DNA from 2 places in the Desulfitobacterium chlororespirans DSM 11544 genome. Region 1 is predicted to be linked to the other one. Evidence: riboswitches for the same ligand, from Rfam matches in the RefSeq annotation. Region 1 holds a riboswitch; the other holds the start of a gene.
The links. Region 1 has a riboswitch for glycine ahead of gcvT (glycine cleavage system aminomethyltransferase GcvT). Riboswitches for the same ligand answer to the same signal wherever they lie in the genome.
Positions count from the first base shown of each region.

Region 2: another riboswitch for glycine. It lies ahead of BUA14_RS09345 (alanine/glycine:cation symporter family protein); the one in region 1 lies ahead of gcvT (glycine cleavage system aminomethyltransferase GcvT).

Region 1 is NZ_FRDN01000011.1:183,872-188,180, reverse strand. It holds gene gcvPA (aminomethyl-transferring glycine dehydrogenase subunit GcvPA) at 1-1,114, opposite strand, end outside; gene gcvH (glycine cleavage system protein GcvH) at 1,115-1,501, opposite strand; gene gcvT (glycine cleavage system aminomethyltransferase GcvT) at 1,633-2,730, opposite strand; glycine riboswitch at 2,843-2,926, opposite strand; glycine riboswitch at 2,928-3,035, opposite strand; gene BUA14_RS28780 (sugar diacid recognition domain-containing protein) at 3,196-4,053, opposite strand.
Region 2 is NZ_FRDN01000006.1:227,840-232,148, forward strand. It holds gene BUA14_RS09335 (glutamine--tRNA ligase/YqeY domain fusion protein) at 1-957, opposite strand, end outside; gene rnk (nucleoside diphosphate kinase regulator) at 1,053-1,469, opposite strand; glycine riboswitch at 1,856-1,946, shown strand; gene BUA14_RS09345 (alanine/glycine:cation symporter family protein) at 2,123-3,505, shown strand; gene BUA14_RS09350 (VOC family protein) at 3,650-4,033, opposite strand; gene BUA14_RS09355 (MBL fold metallo-hydrolase) at 4,178-4,309, shown strand, end outside.

The sequences.
Region 1 (4,309 bases):
CGGGAAGCTTGCCAATCTCCTCAGCCCCATAATGGGCCTTCTGCAGATTAAGCCTGGCCATCTCCTTTAATCCCTGTTTTCCCAATCCCGAAAGATGAATGGTAAAAGCCAAGGCACAAAGGGCCTCGTTAGAGCAGATATTGGAGGCTGCTTTTTCCCGGCGGATATGCTGTTCCCGGGCTTGCAGAGTGAGCACATAGCCTTTCTTGCCGTTTTTATCTTTGGTGGCTCCGACGATTCGCCCGGGCATCCGGCGTACATATTTTTCCCGGCAAGCCAGAAATCCCAGATAGGGGCCGCCGAAGTTCAGGGGATTGCCAAAGGGCTGCCCCTCCCCCACCACGATATCCGCCCCCAGCTCCCCGGGAGATTTAAGCAATCCCAAAGATACCGGATTAACCGCCATCACCAGCAGTCCGCCTTTGGCATGGGCCATTTGGCCAATCTCTTCAGCTTTTTCGATCATACCAAAGAAATTAGGGCTTTGGAGAAGAACCGCCGCCACCTCGTTATTCAATGCTTTTTCTAAAGCCTCAGAGTCTACTGCTCCCTCCTTATAAGGGATCTCCAGGATCTCCACCCCTCGGGGAAGCAGATAGGTCCGGAGGACCTCCCGGTATTCCGGGTGAATCGTTTGGGGCACCAGGACTTTCTTTCTCCGGCTGGCGTCGCAGCTCATTAAAGCTGCTTCGGCAAGGGCCGACGCCCCATCATACATGGAAGCATTGGCCCCGTCCATTCCCGTCAGCTCACAGACAAGAGTCTGGAACTCATAGATGGCCTGCAAGGTCCCTTGGCTGATCTCCGGCTGATAAGGGGTATAGGCCGTATAGAACTCCGAGCGCAGCAAGAGCTGATCCACATAGCTGGGGATAAAGTGCTCATAAGCCCCCGCTCCCAGATAAGAGGTATACTCTTCCACCGTTTTATTCTCTGCAGCCAGCCTGCCCATATATTTTACCAGCTCCAGCTCAGACAGCCCTTCCCGAATCTTCAATTGAGCCTGGCGCCGAACGCTTTCCGGGATATCCGCAAAAAGCTCTTCAAGGGAGCCTACTCCAATCCGGGTGAGGATCTGTTCCTGCTGGTCCACCGTGTTCGGCACGTAATTCATTTATTGGCCCTCCTCCGCTAGAAACGCCTCATATTCTGCGGCTGATAAGAGTTCATCCAATACCTTCAGATCTTCCACTTCCACTTTAATCAGCCATCCCTCACCATAAGGATCATCATTGAGAAGTTCAGGAGAATCCAGAACCTCTTGATTATAATCGATAACCCTGCCGCTAACCGGAGTAATCATATCCGACACGGCCTTGACGGATTCCACGGTTCCAAAGGCCTCCCCGGCCACCACCGTGGTATCATTATCAGGCAGTTCCACAAAGACCACATCTCCTAAGCTGTCCTGAGCATGAGCCGTAATCCCTAAAGTCACGGTATTTCCTTCGACCTTAGCCCACTCATGAGATTTGCTGTACTTTAATTCTACTGGATTCATACTATCATCCTCCTTATTTTGCGGGGAAAAGGAACAGGTCCCTAACCCCATTTAATCGTGTTTTTAACAGCCCCAGTGCTCTGTAACACTTAAAACCTGCCTTGCCCGGTGAGGAAAATTTTCGCACTGCTTTACCCCTGCCGTTTGTAGAACTGTGAAGGAATAATCCGGGCCTTAACGGCTTTCCCACGAATGATCACATCCAAGGTTTCCCCCATTTGTGCATACTCCAGGGGAATCAGGCCAAGGGCAATGTTTTTGTTTAAAGTAGGTGAAAAAGAGCCAGACGTAATAAAGCCGATTTCTTTTCCCTCTTTCTGAAGGGGATAATGGGAGCGGGCTATGCCCCGTTCAATCATTTCCAGGCCTACCAACTTTCTTGGCACACCTTTCTCCTTTTGTGCAGATAGGGCCTCTTTGCCAATAAAACGTTCTTTTTCCAGCTTGACAAAAAACCCTAGCCCGGCCTCCAAAGGTGTGATATCCGGCCCCAGTTCATTGCCGTATAAGGGCAGTCGGGCTTCAAAGCGGAGAGTATCCCGGGCGCCCAGACCAATGGGTTGAACTCCTTCCGACCCTCCAACCTCAAGAATTCTTTCCCACATCCGGGGAGCATGCTCAGGAGGCAGGTAAATTTCAAAGCCGTCTTCCCCGGTATACCCTGTCCTGGAAATCAGGCAAAGGACTCCATCCACTTCCCCATGCTTAAACCAATAGTAGTTGATCTGTGTTAAATCCATACTTGTCAGCTTTTGCAGGATTTTCTCCGCTAAAGGACCTTGCAAAGCCAATTGGGCAAAGTCCCCAGAGCGATTTTCCAAACTTATTTCAAAGCCCTCAGCCTGAGCCTGCATCCAGGCAAAATCCTTATCCGTGTTGGAGGCATTGACCACCAGCAGAAAATGCTCCCGGTTATAGCGATACACCAGTAAATCATCCACTACACCACCGTCAGAGGTGCACATGGGAGAATACTGAATCTGGTTATCCTGAATTCGCGACACATCGTTAGTCAATAGGTACTGCAAAAAAGCAAGGCTATCCTTTCCCTTCAACTCCACCTCACCCATATGAGAGACATCAAAAAGCCCCGCTTTGCTGCGCACGGCCTTGTGCTCCTCAATGACTCCGGCGTATTGAACCGGCATTTCCCAGCCGCCGAAATCAATGAGTTTCGCACCGGCCTGGCGATGCTTCTCATACAGTGGTGTTCTTTTTAGTTCCGTCACTTAGGACACCTCCCTAGAATTGAGTATTAACCAAAACCGGAAAAAACATTATTGAACACGGGGAAAATAAAGAAATGGGTAAAATAAAAAACAGAGAATAGCACGTCGCGCTACCTCTGTCCTTTGACCTGAGAGATTTACCCTTTGCTTGCGGGCTACCCCTTTGGTGTTCTCCACTGAGAAGCTCTCCAGAGTTTCGTCTTCCAGCAGTACTTTTGCCTGAGAGTTTCCCTTTCTGAACAGGCGACATTCAGGAAGTTTCTCCTTCGGCGCTCAGGATGTTGAGTCTCTCCCACTGGAATCATTCGAAGCTTTATGTATTTTTACCTGATCCAAATTGACTGGATTTACCTGCTTTTATTATAGTCAGCAAACTGATTTTCGTCTACACAAATATCCCATTCTACATAAATAATAAAATGTACAAATCCCCCATCATACCTGCCGGTTGGGAATGATTAATTCTTACAGCTTGTGGGCCAGCTCGTTTAATTCAGTGCCGACCTGTTGCAGCTCCTCCACCATCTGCGCAATCTCCTGAGTGGCTTTAGCTTGTTCTTGAGCTATGACATTGTTTTGAAACACCCCATTGGCGATCTCTTCCATAGTATCCTGAAAGGTGCTCAGCAAATCATTGATTTCATTGGCTGAACGATTGCTTTCATCAGCCAGCTTGCGCACTTCTCCCGCCACTACCGAGAATCCTTTTCCTTGTTCTCCCGCACGGGCCGCTTCAATGGCCGCATTAAGCCCTAAAAGATTGGTCTGCTTCGACACCCGGCGAATGAATTCGGTGACACCTTCCGTGGCCTTAACATGCTCTTTGGCATTCTGGGCTACCGTAGCCACAGTCTGACTCACCCCCGCCACCTCTTCCGAAGAAGCCGCCATTTCCTGGATAGCTCCAGCCGCTTGTTCCAGAGCCTCTCCCATCCGCTCCACATGAGCCTTGAGAACCTCTTTCAGTTCTTCATCCCGGAGTAAAAAAGCAATCATCGCCGCGGTGACTTTCGCTACAGGAGCAACACTATTCAAAGGGCCGGCCACACCAAAGGTCCCCAGCTTTTCACCTTCGAGGACAATGGCGATGTTCATGCCTTCCCGTTGTTTTCCCTGCGAACTCATTTCATCTTCTGCAGTGATTTTGATGTCTTGGATAGAGGTCGTCATGATGCGGTGTGCACCCGCATGGGCAACGCCAACCCGCTGTTTAGCCGAATCGGCGATAATGGTCCCCGTAGCGTCACAAACAATGCCATGAAACCCACTTTCGGAATAAATCAAATCCACGATCCGGTTGGCCAGACTCTCTGTAAGCCTCATTTTCTTCACTCCCACCTCTGTAGGTCTTTAATTTGAGCATTTAATTCAAAATCCCAGAAGAAAATCAAGTGCAATTTAGTACCTGATCCTAAAAATTAGACAAATAAATCCACTGGTTTTCATCACTAAATATAATACTAAGTATTCAAACTATTGTCCATGGATTTGACCTTAATAATAAACGTTATCGTTTTAGATACATTAAATAAGACTTGAGCGGATAGTACCGCCCAAGTCTTAAAAATAGAAATAGTAA
Region 2 (4,309 bases), on a different contig from region 1:
ACTGTCCGCTCTGGCCACACCAATAGCTTGGGCAAAATTGCGGATGGCTTCAGGGGTATACCCCCGGCGGCGCAGCCCGGAGATGGTGGGCATTCTGGGATCATCCCAACCGTCCACCACTTTTTCATCCACCAGCTGCTTCAGCTTGCGTTTGCTCATCACCGTATTGGTCATATTCAAGCGGGCAAATTCATATTGATGAGGAACATGTTCCATCTCACATTCCCGAACGACCCAATCATAGAGAGGGCGGTGATCTTCAAATTCTAAAGTACAGATAGAGTGAGTTATGCCTTCGATAGCATCCTCTAAAGGATGGGCATAATCATACATGGGGTAGATGCACCATGTGTCCCCTGTATTATGGTGGGTGGCATGGGCAATCCGATAAAGAACGGGATCCCGCATATTGATGTTGGGTGAGCCCATATCGATCTTAGCCCGGAGAACCTTTTCCCCGTCCTTAAATTCACCTTGGCGCATTCTCTCGAAGAGATCCAGGTTTTCTTCAACACTGCGGTTGCGGTAGGGGCTTTCCTTACCGGCCTCAGTCAGGGTGCCGCGGCTTTTTCTAATCTCCTCAGCGGATAAATCACACACATAAGCTTTGCCCTTTTCGATCAGCAGAACGGCCCGCTTATGCATCTCCGCAAAATAATCGGAAGCGAAAAAGAGGTTGTCCCAGGTAAACCCCAGCCACTTGACATCTTCTTTAATGGATTCTACATATTCAGTATCTTCCTTGACCGGGTTCGTATCATCAAACCGCAAATTGGTTTTTCCTTTGAATTCGTCGGCCAGGCCAAAGTTCAAACAGATGGATTTAGCATGCCCAATATGCAGATAACCATTGGGCTCGGGGGGAAACCGCGTCATGATTTCTTCTACTTTCCCCTCCCGTAAATCCTCAAGGATAATACTGCGCAAAAAATTAGAGGATTTATTCTCGTTATCCACAAATACCAACCTTTCCTACGGAATCTTATCTCCTACTGCAAAGAAAGACCTCTCCAGTAGTGTTACCCGAATTTTCGTCCTTCACCCATTGCTGCTTATAAATGATAGTCTCCCGCAGCCTCCGGCTGATAAAGAATTTTTTCCACCTTAAACCGGACGACACCACCGGGAACTTTCCAATCGATGATATCTCCTTCCAGATAGCCCAGAATGGCCGTCCCCACGGGGGCAAGAATTGAAATCTTATCTTCCAGAAGATCGGCATCCTCAGGATACACTAACGTATAGACGGTTTCTTCCCCTGTCTCCAGATCCTGCAGCAAGATCCTGGAATTCATGGTGATGGCGTTGGCAGGGATTTTTTCTGAAGGTACCACATCTGCCCCATTTAACTCATGCTCAAGATCTTTTAAGTAATCCTTGTTTTTAGCGCTGCCAAACTCTCTTTCCTTATTGATAAGTTTGAGCAGACGCTCACGGTCCACAGCTGTAATACTGATCTTTCTACTCATTTCTCCTGAACCTTCCTTTTCTAATGATCAACACATTGAATGCACCCAGAAAATTTACACTTTCTGAATAGCTAAATATAGAGCGACTATCGCCAGATAGCCGCTGTCAAAAATTTATGTACTTCAAAAAAGGGAGAAATCATTAAACCATTCTAATTATATACCATTTTCTATAATAAGTAAATGTTGGCATATTCCCAAAAATAATTCTTGAATAAAATGGGAGCGATACTTATAATAATAAATAAATTCGCAAAGCCGTTGAAGGAATTGGGAATCTATCCAAAACTGCATAGGAATGCTGAATGAGATTTACGGGAGAAGGGTATGGCCCGCCGAAGAAGTTGAAACTTTCAGGTGACTGGAATAAGTCAGGGACCGTAAATTGACAGCACTCTGGAGAGACTCGCTTAGGGCGCCGAAGGGGCAATACAATAATGTTGTAAATCTCTCAGGCAAAAGGACAGAGAAGGAACAGGGACTGCTCTAGGGGGGGCAATCTCTTGCTTTGATACCCATCGTCCGAATATTCAGAGTCAATCGCTAAAGATTGACTCTTTTTATATATAAACTGCACTCCTTTTGCGAAGGCTGCAACATACAGAAAGATGTGCAGTGAGCTGCGCAGAGAGAGATTAAAGGAGGAGAACACTATGGAAGCCTTACATGACTTTATCATCTGGCTGAACGGCTATCTCTGGGGTCCACCAATTCTTGTTTTACTTTTTGGCACGCACTTATTCCTTACTTTCCGTACTCGTGGCATTCAAAGGTACATTTTTAAAGGGATCAAATTATCCCTCACTAAGGATCCTGATGCCAGCGGCGATGTGAGCCAATTCGGAGCTCTGACCACCGCCCTGGCCGCTACCATCGGAACCGGCAATATCGTCGGAGTAGCTACGGCTGTGGCTTTAGGGGGGCCTGGTGCCGTACTTTGGTGCTGGCTCACCGGGGTATTCGGGATTGCCACCAAATATGGGGAGGCCTTATTGGCCGTAAAATACCGGGTCAAAACCGCTGACGGCACCATGCTGGGCGGCCCTATGTATGCTTTGGAAAGGGGCCTGGGCCAGAAGTGGCTGGCTGTACTCTTCTGTATCTTTACTTCCATTGCCGCCTTTGGCATTGGCAATATGACTCAGGCTAATTCTATTTCCGGTATGCTCAAGTCCCAATTCAATATCAGCCCCCTCCTTACCGGTCTTGTCTTAGCAGCCCTTACCGGGATAGTGATCATCGGTGGAGTGAAATGGATCGCCCGGGTCTGCGAAAAATTCGTCCCCTTTATGGCGATTGCCTATGTCCTCGGTTGTATCATCATCCTGATTATAAATTCTCAATATGTCTGGCCTGCCGTTGTCTTGATCTGTGAATCGGCATTCACTCCAACTGCCGCCGGCGGCGGCTTCGTCGGTGCCAGTATCATTATGGCCGCCCGTTACGGTATTGCCCGGGGTCTTTTCTCCAATGAATCCGGTTTGGGTTCCGCTCCCATCGTCGCTGCCGCCGCTCAAACCAGGAATCCGGTCCGTCAGGCTCTCGTCTCGGCTACCGGCACCTTCTGGGATACCGTTGTTGTCTGTTTAATGACCGGTCTGGTCGTGGTCAGCAGTGTCCTTAGCAACCCGACTGCTGCTCAAGGACTGCAAGGCGGCGATTTGACCACAATGGCTTTTAATCAGATTCCGGTGGTTGGCCCCATCGTTTTAACCTTCGGGCTTTTGACCTTCGTTTTCTCCACCATCCTGGGCTGGTCTTATTATGGTGAAAGGGCTGTGGAATACCTCTTTGGCAAAAAGGGCATCCTCCCTTACCGCCTCCTTTGGGTTCTCGCCGTGTTAACCGGCTCTTTGGTGACTCTCCAATTCGTCTGGGATTTGTCGGATGCGATGAACGCCATGATGGCTATTCCCAATCTTGTGGCGCTCCTTCTCCTAAGCGGAGTTATTGTCTCGGAAACCAAGAAGTATCTATGGGAAGATCGTCTGGATGAAGCCTCTGAGGAGCCCATCCCTGTCATTCAGAATAAATAAGCTCACAGTGGAGCTCAGTATGCCCTTTGCTCACTATATTCTTAGCTTAATGATAGTTTCCCCATAGATGACAAAACACATAGCTGGCGCACCAAACTACGAGACACCTCTCCCTTCCGGAGAGGTGTCTCTATATGCCTTATCCTATCCCATAGAACTGGGGAGGATTTCTATCCAGTAGTTATCCGGATCATTGATAAAATAGATCCCCATGGCTTCATTTTCATAACAGATGCAGCCCATTTTTTGATGATGTTCATGAGCTGCCTGGAAATCATCCACGGTTAAGGCCAGATGAAACTCGTTGTCGCCCAGATTATAGGGTTCTGTTCTATCCCTTAACCAGGTAAGTTCCAAAGCATGAGCGGTTATCCCATCCCCCAGATAAACAATAATGAATTCCCCGCTCTCCGGAGCTATACGCCTGACTTCCTTTAACCCTAATGCCGCTTCGTAAAATTTAAGACTTTTCTCCAGATCCAGCACATTGATATTATTGTGGGTAAATTTAAATTTCATGGCCAGCATCCCCTTCATTTATTTTGGATACGTTTTCTTTGCCGAGAATTAATTATCGACCAGGCCCTCTATTGTCTTGCATATCCATCCATATTATAGTAATTTTTTATAGAGAACACAAACTTCCGATCATTATTAGATGAGGTGATTTTTATGAAAGCTCCCCTCGAAAAGCTAGGACTTCGTATTGAGTATATTCAGCACAGCGGTTTCACCGTGGAAACCGATAAGGAGTTCCTTGTCTTTGACTATTATCAAGGCCAAGTCCAGTTGCCCGGCCATAAG